Regions from separate parts of the Jeotgalibacillus malaysiensis genome, predicted to be linked through region 2. Evidence: riboswitches for the same ligand, from Rfam matches in the RefSeq annotation. Region 2 holds a riboswitch; the other holds the start of a gene.

Region 1 (5,866 bases), 1.5 Mb from region 2:
TCGCGTGAAAAAACCGGCTATCAGATTGATAACCGGTAAAAGTTCTTAAACATCCATTCTTTTAAACAGGCTGGCCATTTCGATCGCAGCAGTAGCTGCTTCCCAGCCTTTGTTCCCGGCTTTTGTTCCAGCGCGTTCTATTGCCTGCTCAATTGTGTCAGTCGTCAGCACACCGAAAATAACCGGCATTCCTTCGTCAAGTGCTACTTTGGCAACACCTTTTGATACTTCGTTACTTACATATTCAAAATGCGGTGTAGCGCCTCTGATGACTGTGCCAAGTGTGATGACAGCATCATATTTCCCTGACTTTGCCAGTCGCTGTGTAACGACCGGGATTTCAAACACACCAGGTACCCATGCAACGGATACGTCAGCTTCTTCTACGCCATGTCTTTTAAGCGCATCCTCTGCCCCGCTTAATAACTTACCTGTAATAAATTCATTAAATCTGCTTACTACAATTGCAACTTTTAATCCTGATCCTGATAAATGACCTTCATATACTTTTTTCATTGATGATTCCTCCTATAGATTCAGCATGTGTCCAAGCTTGGATTTTTTTGTTTCAAGGTATTTTGCATTTTGTTCTTTGGTTGGCATCTGAATGGCTACACGGTCTGTCACTTCAAGTCCATAGCCTCTGACACCTGCAATTTTTCTCGGATTATTCGTTAACAGCCTCATTTGTGTGACACCCAGGTCTTTCAGAATCTGTGCGCCAATTCCATAATCTCTGAGGTCGGCTGCAAATCCAAGTTTATGATTTGCTTCAACGGTATCCAGCCCTTCTTCTTGAAGCTTATATGCTTTCAGTTTATTGACAAGGCCAATGCCCCGGCCTTCCTGACGCATATACAAGAGGATTCCGTTACCTTCACGCTCAATTTGAGACAATGCTGCGTACAGCTGAGGTCCGCAATCACAGCGGTTTGAACCGAATACATCTCCAGTCAGACATTCTGAATGAACCCTGACCAGAACTGGTTCTCCAGCTTTAATATCACCTTTAACTAATGCAACATGCTCCTGCCCGGTCAGAATCTCAGTATAGGCTACTGCCTGGAATTCACCGAACTCAGTAGGCATGAATGTTTCAACTTCTCTTTTCACAAGCTGTTCTTTGTTTCGTCTGAATGCGATCAAGTCTTCAATCGTGATCAGCTTCAAATCAAACTTCTTAGCGATTTTTTGCAATTCAGGTACACGCGCCATTGTTCCGTCTTCATTAATGATTTCACAAATCACACCTGATGGTTTTGAGCCGCTTAACACTGCCAGGTCAACAGCTGCTTCAGTATGGCCGGCTCTTTTCAAAACGCCTCCCTTTTTTGCGACAAGTGGAAATATATGACCTGGACGCTTAAAATCAGCCGCTTTTGCATCTTCATCAATTAATGCTCTTACCGTTAATGCTCTTTCAGGCGCACTGATTCCGGTTGTGGTGTCTTTGTGATCCACACTGACTGTAAAAGCTGTACCGTGTGAGTCAGTGTTCGTATCAGTCATGGGTTTCAGCTGAAGCTCTTCTGCACGTTCTTCAGTAATAGGCGTACAGACCAGTCCCCGGCCTTCAGTAATCATAAAATTGATCATCTCAGGTGTTGCTTTTTCTGATAACCCGATAAAATCCCCTTCATTTTCACGGTCTTCATCGTCAACTACAATGACCGGCTTACCATTTCTTAGATCCTCTAAAGCTTCTTCAATTGTATTGAACATATCATCATGCCTCCTGTGTCTTTACATAAACCCATTCTCTCTCAGATAAGATTCATCTATTCCAGTAGATTGTGGCTGTATTAAGTTTTGAACATATTTTGCAATCATGTCACATTCTATATTTACTATACTGCCAGGCGATTTTGAGGCGATGATTGTGTCGTCAGCCGTCTGCGGAATCAATGAGATCATAAACGCATTCTTTTGGACATCAAATACGGTTAATGAAGTTCCATCCACTGCAACTGAACCTTTCATCATAAAGTATTTGATCAGCTCCTCAGGTACTTGAATATAAATATATATGGCATTTTCTTCTCTTTTCATCGATTGTATAACGCCAGTACCGTCTACGTGTCCACTTACAAAGTGTCCCCCGAACCGTCCTACTGCAGCCATTGCACGTTCAAGGTTCACTTTTGACCCTTTTTTTAATTCATGCAGCGTTGTGGATTTCATCGTCTCAGGCATGACATCCACTGAAAATTGGTGCGCTGAGAGGTCTGTGACGGTCAGACACACGCCATTAATGGAAATACTGTCGCCGATTTTAGCGTCATCCAGAATTTTATAGCACTCAATTGTCAGGATCATAGAATTTTTGCCTTTTTGCAGGTTGTGAACTGTCCCTACTTCTTCAATTAAACCGGTAAACATTTATTCATCTCCCTTTGGAATTGCAATGATCTTAAGGTCAGTGCCAACCATCTCTGTGTGAACAATCTGCATGTTTTGTGCTTGATCCATGTGCTCGATACCAGTACCGCCTATAACCCCTTTAGCATTATGACCAGTAATCATTTTTGGGGCTATATAAGAGATGAATCTGTTCACTGCTTTTGAATGTATAAATGAGGCGTGGATTTCGCTTCCACCTTCAACATAAACAGAATGAATCCCCAGTCCGAACAGATAGGTCAATACTGACTGGATCTGAATTGAATCCTGTTTCATTCTGTAAACAGATACATTTTTAAGTTGATTTAAATTAAATTCTTTATCGCGGTCCGCATTTTTTCCGCATATCACATGAACCGCTGATTCTCCGTCATGCAGAAGTTTTGAGTGAATTGGAATTGAGAGCTGAGTATCAAGTATAACTCTATGCGGGGATACTCCGCCTTCCGAAAGCCTGACCGTTAATGAAGGATCATCATATTTAACTGTATTAACGCCTACTAGAATGGCATCATGCAGATGTCTGTCGCGATGAACATCTTTTCTTGCTTCCGGACCGGTCACCCATTTACTGTGCCCGGTATTTGTTGCAGTTTTTCCATCAAGTGACATCGCTGTTTTCAGGGTCACGAATGGTTTTTTATGCTTCATTGCATGAAAGAAGTATTCATTCAGTGCATCGGTTTCTGTCTGACACACACCGGTCACCACTTCTATTCCGGCATCTATTAATTTATTTATACCCTGACCTGACACTTTTGGATTCGGATCAGTACTGCCGATCACAACTTTGCTTATTTTCTTATTTATAATCAGATCGGCACATGGCGGTGTTTTGCCATAATGAGAACATGGTTCAAGCGTTACATATATGGTTGCACCTTCTGCCTGATCTCCAGCCATCTGCAATGCATGGACCTCAGCATGTGCCTCTCCGGGCTTTAAATGAGCACCCATGCCAATTACTTTTCCATTCTTTACAACTACACTGCCAACTGCAGGGTTTGGAGAAGTTTGACCCTGCGTTGCCTGAGCAAGACTAATTGCTGTTTTCATCCATTTTTCATACAACTACACCATCTCCCGGTAACGACCATACGTATATTGAGGAATAAACACAAAAAACTCCCGCTTCTGACGGGAGTTTGATCATGACGAAATAAGCGTTCAACACATGTGTTAAAACGCAATTCCTTTCTCCCATCCAGACTATAACTGTCGGCTTTGGAATCTCACCAAATCCACCGGTAACACCGGGTCACGGACTAAGAGCAGCTGCTCATCACCGCCGGTAGGGAATTTCACCCTGCCCCGAAAGGTACGTTATTTTATTGTCTTACTATTATGTCGGATATCTCTTATATTTGTAAAGGAAACAGTACTCAAATTAGTATTCTTTCTGAAAATTCTTTTCTCTTAATATTGATTCAAGTAAAATTAAGTTATAAATCGTATACTCAGGAGGGCTGTCACATGAAGATTTTACTTAAGGATGCTGTTGTCTATCCAATTACTTCTTCAATGATTCAGTATGGTGATGTTTTAGTTGAGAATGGCATAATTAAAGAAGTAAAAGACACCATAATAGGACATCAGGATGCAAAAGTAATCGATTGCTCGGGACAGCATTTGACTCCGGGCCTGATTGATGTACACACTCATCTTGGACTTTATGATGAAGGAACAGGATGGGCGGGAAATGACGCGAATGAATCGATTGAGCCGATGACCCCTCACATTCGTGCAATCGATGGTGTTTATCCGCTCGATGAAGGTTTTTTAAATGCCCGGTCACACGGGGTTACGACAGTGAATATACTGCCGGGGAGTGCGAATGTGATCGGTGGGATTACTGCGATTATTAAAACGAATGGGAAAACAGTTCAATCTATGATCGTAAACCCGGAATCCGGCTTGAAAATGGCGCTGGGAGAAAATCCGAAACGGATGCATTCAAATGGTTCTAATGATTCGATCACCCGTATGGGAATTATGGGGATGCTAAGAGAGCAGCTCTACCTTGCAAAAAACTTTGACGGCACAAATGACCTCCGGTTAAGTGCACTTCAAAAAGCTTTAAGCCGGGAAATACCGGTCAGAATTCACGCTCATCGTGCAGATGATATTGTTACTGCAATCCGGCTTGCTGAGGAATTTGATCTGGATCTGAGGATCGAGCATTGTACAGAAGGACATCTGATTACAGATGAAGTGAAACGCTCCGGAGCAAAAGTATGTGTAGGCCCTACATTTACCAGAAAATCAAAAGTAGAGCTTAGAAATAAATCTTGGAAAACGTATCAGGTACTCCATGACGCCGGAATTGAAGTATCCATTACTACAGACCATCCCTATACGCCTATTCAATATTTGAATGTCTGTGCAGCGATCGCTGTGCGTGAGGGATTATCTATTCAGGCAGCACTTGAAGCCATTACCATTAATCCTGCAAAAAACCTTGGAATAGGCGATAAAATCGGCAGCATTGAGCCTGGAAAAGAAGCTGATTTGGTACTCTGGAGTGAGCATCCACTGCATTTTATGTCTTCACCTGTATTCACGATGATCAAAGGGGATATTGTCTATCAGGACCAGAAAAAATAATTTTCAAATAAGGCAAAAAAACTATTCTCAAATGCACATTTTTTTTGTATGATTTAGATGCAAATATGTAGAAGAAACTAAATAAGTTTACGATACAAAGATGCCATAAGACTGTCATATGAGTCTGTTATGGAGGGAAGGCAAATGGTGCGCCACCAGCTGATCAGCTGGTTCTAGTGGGTTCGATTCCCACCCCGAAATTTTTTATGAACGCAATGAAAAATTTCGAGGGTGGTGTTCTACAGGTCCTGTCAGGATACTGCCCTTTTATGGAGGGCTAAAACCATGATAAAAAAACGTGACGTACACGAAAGCCAGGCGCTGTTTGAATTAATGACACATCCAGACGTATACCCTTATATCAGACAAAAAGCATCTTCTTCTGAAGAATTATTGTTTATGATCAAACAGATGATAGAAGCTGAAGAACGCGGTGAGATCATTTCAAGAACGATTTTAGATGAATGGGGAAATCCCGCAGGCACGATCAGCTTATTTGATGTGCAAAATAATAGTGGCTTTCTAGGTACCTGGCTCGGTAAGCCTTACCACGGCCTCGGATACAACCAGGCTGCTAAAGAAGCTTTTTTCAATGAATTATTTTACGAGCTTGGAATTGAAAATGTTTACCTCAGAATCAGAAAAACAAATCTCAGATCACAAAAAGCAGCAGAAAAACTTCCTTATGTTGTATCGGCGAATGAAACGAACAAAGCACTTTATGATGAGATTAATAGAGAAGAAAATCTATTTAATCTTTATGTTATAACTAAAGATTTATATACGCTCGTCCATATGCGTACGCAGAATGAAACTGAAAATGCACTCGAAGCATAAAATCACCGGACCATTGTCCGGTGAT
Region 2 (5,866 bases):
AACAATAGTTGGAAGCATTGCAACAATTGTGAATGCTAATAGTGTGAAAAATAGATGTTTTTTCATCGTTAAAGCTCCTTTGTAAAATTTCACATGACAGCGCAACAAATGTAATCTACTTCACATTACAGAAATATCATATGTAAATAAAGGTTATAAATACACATTTTTTCACATTAAAAATAGTATTTTGTTATTATATTTTTACCTTTAATATGAATTTTAAAGTGATTTATTTATCAATCATTATTTCTTTATAACTTATTACCAATAAACATTACTTTGAATTAAAGATAGTTATCTGTTAGAAAAACAAAAAATCTTTAAATATACATTTTTCATTAAATCCAGTGTATTTTTGTTCTACATAATGAAAATATAACGTTATCTCAGAAAAACTAACCACTTACTTTTATTCTCTCCATTTTTTTCAGATCTATACAAAAAAATCCGCCTGATATAATCAGACGGATTCAACCTTAAATATATTGATCAAAAAACTCGAGCACTTCCTCATAAACCTTCATCTCATTCGCCTTCTTCGAAAATCCGTGCCCCTCATCATCCAGCACAAGGTACTTCACATCACGCCCTTTTCCTTTCAGCGCTTCAACAATCTGATCTGATTCCGCTTTGACCACGCGCGGATCCTTTGCACCCTGGATGACAAACATTGGTTTAGTCATTGAATCCAGGTATTCAATCGGTGAATCCTCTGTCAGCTTTTCTTTATCTTCTACCGGGTCTCCAACCCACTGCTTCATGACCGGCTTCCAGTGTTCGGGGACTGATTCGATAAAGCTGAACAGGTTACATGGTCCAAAAATGTCGACGACTGCTTTGAAGTAGTCTGCGTGGCGGCCGTGCAGGAGCAGTGCCATGTAACCGCCGTAGCTTCCTCCCATGAGCAGGACTTTGTCGCGGTCTGCGAGTCCTTTTTTAAATAAATATTCCAGTCCTTCAATATTATCTAGACGTGGGCCGTGTCCCCAGTCGCCTTCGACCATTTTAGAGAACTTCAGTCCGTATCCTGTTGAGCCGCGGAAGTTTGGTGCGAATATGCTGTAGCCGCGGTAGACCAGGAATTGAAACAGAGAACGGAATGTTGCACGTTCTGCCGCCTGTGGTCCGCCGTGTGGCCATAGAATGACATGACCATTGCTGTTTTCAGGCTTCGCTTTGAAGAACTGTGCTTCGATTTCCAGTCCGTCAAATGACTTGTAAGTGTGAAGCTCAGGCTCTGCCATATCCTCTTCTTTTACGCCCGGCACGTTATACTTTGTCAGCTGCTTCCACTGGCCGTCTTTTCTCATATAAATGTTTGCCGGTCTGACAGCGGTTCTGCCTGCGAGGTAAAGGTTGCCTGAGTCCGCTACCTTCAGTCCTGCAATTTCAGTGGTTGGGATATCAATTTCGTTTAACGTTTCTTCTTTCAAATCGAATTGATACAGCTTGTCTTTCACACCTTTTTCAGCTCTGATATAGAGGCTGTTTGAAGATTGGTCATAGTAAACGCCGTCGAAGTCTTCTTTTTCTATTGCAGCAACTTTTTCGAATGATTCATCCTTTAAGTTAAAGCGGGCAAGGTAGGAGAAATCCTCACCGTAGTTCGTTGTAAAATAAATCTGCTGATCTGAAACGAATTCTACTCCTGAAACTGTATGCTGTTCTTTACGATCAGGCGTCAGATAAATTTCCTGACCGTCCTTTTTTACAAATGCTAGGACATACGTATTTGCATAGTGCTTTACATAGACAATCGCCTGTTCATCAGGGCTTTTTGCTGTAAGATACGTTGCTGCATCGGTTCCTTCATGGATAACCTTTTCTTCTTGTTCTTTCAGCTCATAGCAATACGACTTGAGGTAAGTCGGATCTTCTTTAGTAGAAGTATAATACAGTCGCTCACCATCTTTACTCAGATTCAGTCCCATGTGCCGGGCACCTTCATGCGTACGAAGCGGTTCTAGACTTCCACCCGCTGGCGGTACGGCATAAATCTGACCATTCTCGTCCCCGTCCTGATCCATAATTGCCAGAATGTAGCGCCCCTGCTTGTCGTACGCAAGTTCTGAACAGCTCTGATTATGGAAGCTGAGCGGGTATGGAAATGCATTTGGCAGATCCATTGCCCAAAGGTTATATTTCCCGTTCAGATTTGTACTGAATACGAGCTGTGTTTCTTCTTTATTTACTGTAAATGTCTGAATGCCGAATGTCTGAAAAAAATTCTCAACATCCGGCTGTCTGAAGTTAATCATCTAATAAAATCCTCCCTGTTTGTTTCGTTCTACGTAATATTCTATTAAATGTACTAATAATCCTTTATTTTTATCATTTTTGTAGGACATTTTCACTTTCTTATTAGGTATGTTATTTATAAAAATCAATATTAGTTTTTGCACAGCAGGGGATTGAAGTGGAAGGGGGCGACTCCTGCGGCAGGAAGGGACGTGTGAGACCAAGCATGGCGAAGCCTGCTGGCTCACCGCCCGGCCGCGGAAAGCGTCCCCCTGAAACGGAAATCAACTGCCAAACTTACAGCGCAAAACTTTTAAATTGAATAAGAATTCACTCTGCGCTATACTAAAATCCTAAACTAAATATCGTTCCATCTTCAGGGCAGGGTGAAATTCCCGACCGGCGGTAAATGTAAGAGTGAGCCCGCGAGCGAATAGGGAGCTATTTGCTGACTCCGTGAGAACCGGAGGCCGACAGTATAGTCTGGATGGGAGAAGATGGAGGCAAGAATAAGGGATTTGCAAAAGCTGACCCTTTATTTCGTGCTGAATTCTCCCTGCTGATTGCGCCGAATCTGCAGGGTTTATTTGTGTACGAAGCCGAAACTTCTGTGTGGAACGAGGACAGGAGCTACTCATGTTAAAAAACACACAACTTTTAGTTAAGCTATCCATGCTTAGCGCAGTGGCATTCTTACTGATGATGCTCAATTTTCCACTTCCGTTTTTACCGGATTTCCTGAAAATTGACTTCAGTGATGTGCCTGCTTTACTTGCAGCAATCATGTTTTCACCAATGGCTGGTGTGATTGTTGAAGCATTAAAGAATATTTTGTACTATCTTTTTAAAGGCAGTGGCGTTCCTATCGGCGAGCTTTCAAACTTTATTGCCGGATGTGCCTTCATCCTGCCGGTAGCGTTCTTCTACCACAAACGCAAAACAAAAAGCGCACTCGCTAAAGGGCTTGTAGCAGGAACTATATTAATGGTTCTGCTGCTTGCAGTACTGAATTACTTTCTGATTCTGCCTGCGTATGCGTGGTTCTTTGGAATGGATTACATGCTTGATCCAGCTGTTAAATTAGGACTGACAACCGGCGCGATTATTCCATTTAACTTAATTAAATCAGCATGTGTCGCAGCACTGTTTATACCGTTATTCGTAAAATTAAAGCCATGGATCCGTCAGCAGTCTCTGCAAACCGGACCCGTTTAACAGATAAGCACCAGTCGGGCGTTTCCCTGACTGGTGCTTTTACATGCTATAATAAAGAAAAATGCTGGAGGTTGACTCATGCAACAGAAATTGATGGACCGTTTGATTACATATGCAAAAATCGATACACAATCTGATCCAAATTCTCCTGCCACACCTTCCACTGAAAAGCAGTGGGATCTGCTTCGCCATTTAGAAAAAGAGCTTAAAGAAATTGGCCTGGAAGACGTTGAAACAGATGACCACGGTTATTTAATGGCTACCCTTCCTGCAAATACTGAAGGTGACATTCCAACGATCGGCTTTCTTGCACACGTTGATACAGCGACTGATTTTACAGGAACAAATGTAAATCCCCAGGTAGTTGAATATACCGGTGGAGATATTCAGTTAAACGAAAAAGTGACAATGTCACCTGCTGAGTTCCCTGAGCTGAGCAAATACAAAGGTCACACCCTCATCACAACTGATGGCACAACGCTGTTAGGTGCAGATAATAAAGCCGGTATTGCTGAGATTGTAACAGCAATGGAACACCTGATCCAAAATCCTGAAATCAAGCATGGCAGAATCCGTGTTGCTTTTACACCGGATGAAGAAATTGGCCGCGGCCCTCACAAGTTTGATGTAAAACGCTTTGATGCTGACTACGCCTATACAATTGATGGCGGTCCACTTGGAGAACTTCAATACGAAAGCTTTAACGCAGCCGGCGCAAAGCTGACGATTCATGGGACGAACGTTCACCCAGGCACAGCTAAAAATAAAATGGTGAACTCACTAAAGATTGCAATGGAGCTGAATCAGATGCTTCCTTTAAATGAAGCGCCTGAATTTACGGCCGGCTATGAAGGCTTTTTCCATTTGATGCAGATGAATGGGGATGTCGAAAAAACGGAGCTTCAATACATCATCCGTGACCATGACCGTGATAAATTTGAAAAACGTAAATCCACATTGCAGCGCGTAGCAGATGAAGTAAACGCTAAGCACGGTGAAGGTACTGTTGAAATGACAATTGAAGACCAGTACTACAATATGCGTGAAAAGATTGAGCCTGTGCGACACATCGTGGATATTGCTGAAGAAGCGATGAATTCACTTGGTATCGATGCGATCATTGAGCCGATCCGCGGTGGTACAGATGGTTCCCAGCTCTCATATATGGGGTTGCCAACACCGAACGTTTTCACTGGTGGAGAGAACTTCCACGGGAAATTTGAGTATATCTCTGTGGATAACATGGAAAAAGCGTCTCAAGTGATTGTCGAAATCGCTAAACTTTTTCCACATGTGGATAAGTGATTTTTGAAAGGGGTACATTGTGGACTTAAGAAAACTGGATTTAATTTTAAGTGTTGTTTTACTCATAAATTCAATCAGAATTTTTTATTTGATCGTAACGAAAGAAGATCCTGTACCATTTGATTATATGGTTTTATTTTTCTCTACAGTCGGAGCTGTTATTTTATTTATGAACAGTCGACGCAGGAAGATGAAAGCAGAGGGTCGTTTGGAAGAATAGATTTTAGGGGCGGGACATTTATAAAAATGTTCCGCTTTTTTTAATCGTTACACTACACTTCAGGCGGACGCTTTCCGGACGGTGGTTGCTGAGCCTCCTCAGGCTTCGCCTTGCGGGGTCTCAGCTTCCCACTAATCGTCCCGGAGTCGCCGCCTTACGTTTCGTTCCACTGAATTGGTAATTCATCAAATAATTTATTTTTCAAACATGACTTAACACTCTTCTGTTCATAACTATAACTTTAATATATTAATATTTTTATAAAATATGTAAATTAGTTAATAAAATTAAAAAGGAATCTAATCCAATAGATTCCTTTTTAATCATTTATTTATTCATTTTATCCAAGAAACTTCCTAAAAGGTCATCTAAATCTTCTTCTTTTTCTTCCTGAATTTCTTCACGCTCAATTTCGATTGAATCAATTGAGTCCAGGTCATCAAATTCAGGTGTCTGCTGAACAGGCGGTGTTGACTGTGGCTCTCTAACAGGCTCCTGCTCATCTTCCTGCAGGTAGAGTGCCTCATCTACAGATAAAGAGGTGCTGTTCATGGACGCCAGGATTGCTGTTGCTCTTACAGGGTCATTTAACAGCTGATAGACGATGTTACCAAGCAAGGCTTCAGAGTGTGCATGTCTGAGCCATGCCCGTTGTTCTTTGGATAGCTGTTTTGGAATCGGGACGGTAATGGTTTCTCTTTCTTTTTGAGAGTTCTTACCGAGTCCTTCAAGTGCAAATTCTGCAATTTTACTTGAGAAGTTTCTTTTCTCAGCCTCTTTCAGTCTTTGCAATTCCCTCAGCAAATGGTCCGGTGTATCAGAAGGCAGGCGAAAGGTAATCGCCTGTCCCTTCTTGATCGTACCACTCATTTAATACACCTTATT

What was found. A riboswitch is a leader RNA that binds a small molecule or an ion and turns the genes downstream of it on or off. The one in region 2 is predicted to bind FMN.
Region 1: it holds a riboswitch for FMN, as region 2 does, so the genes downstream of both, ribD (bifunctional diaminohydroxyphosphoribosylaminopyrimidine deaminase/5-amino-6-(5-phosphoribosylamino)uracil reductase RibD) here and LG330_RS17145 (ECF transporter S component) in region 2, are expected to answer to the same signal.

Annotation. Positions count from the first base shown of each region.
Region 1 is NZ_CP085252.1:1,824,277-1,830,142, forward strand. It holds gene ribE (6,7-dimethyl-8-ribityllumazine synthase) at 46-516, opposite strand; gene LG330_RS09835 (bifunctional 3,4-dihydroxy-2-butanone-4-phosphate synthase/GTP cyclohydrolase II) at 529-1,722, opposite strand; gene ribE (riboflavin synthase) at 1,744-2,379, opposite strand; gene ribD (bifunctional diaminohydroxyphosphoribosylaminopyrimidine deaminase/5-amino-6-(5-phosphoribosylamino)uracil reductase RibD) at 2,380-3,456, opposite strand; FMN riboswitch at 3,589-3,723, opposite strand; gene LG330_RS09850 (amidohydrolase) at 3,874-5,004, shown strand; gene LG330_RS09855 (GNAT family N-acetyltransferase) at 5,290-5,841, shown strand.
Region 2 is NZ_CP085252.1:3,306,749-3,312,614, forward strand. It holds gene LG330_RS17135 (right-handed parallel beta-helix repeat-containing protein) at 1-66, opposite strand, end outside; gene LG330_RS17140 (S9 family peptidase) at 480-2,261, opposite strand; FMN riboswitch at 2,610-2,744, shown strand; gene LG330_RS17145 (ECF transporter S component) at 2,878-3,456, shown strand; gene pepT (peptidase T) at 3,535-4,761, shown strand; gene LG330_RS17155 (hypothetical protein) at 4,781-4,981, shown strand; gene LG330_RS17160 (hypothetical protein) at 5,309-5,851, opposite strand; gene LG330_RS17165 (ParM/StbA family protein) at 5,862-5,866, opposite strand, start outside.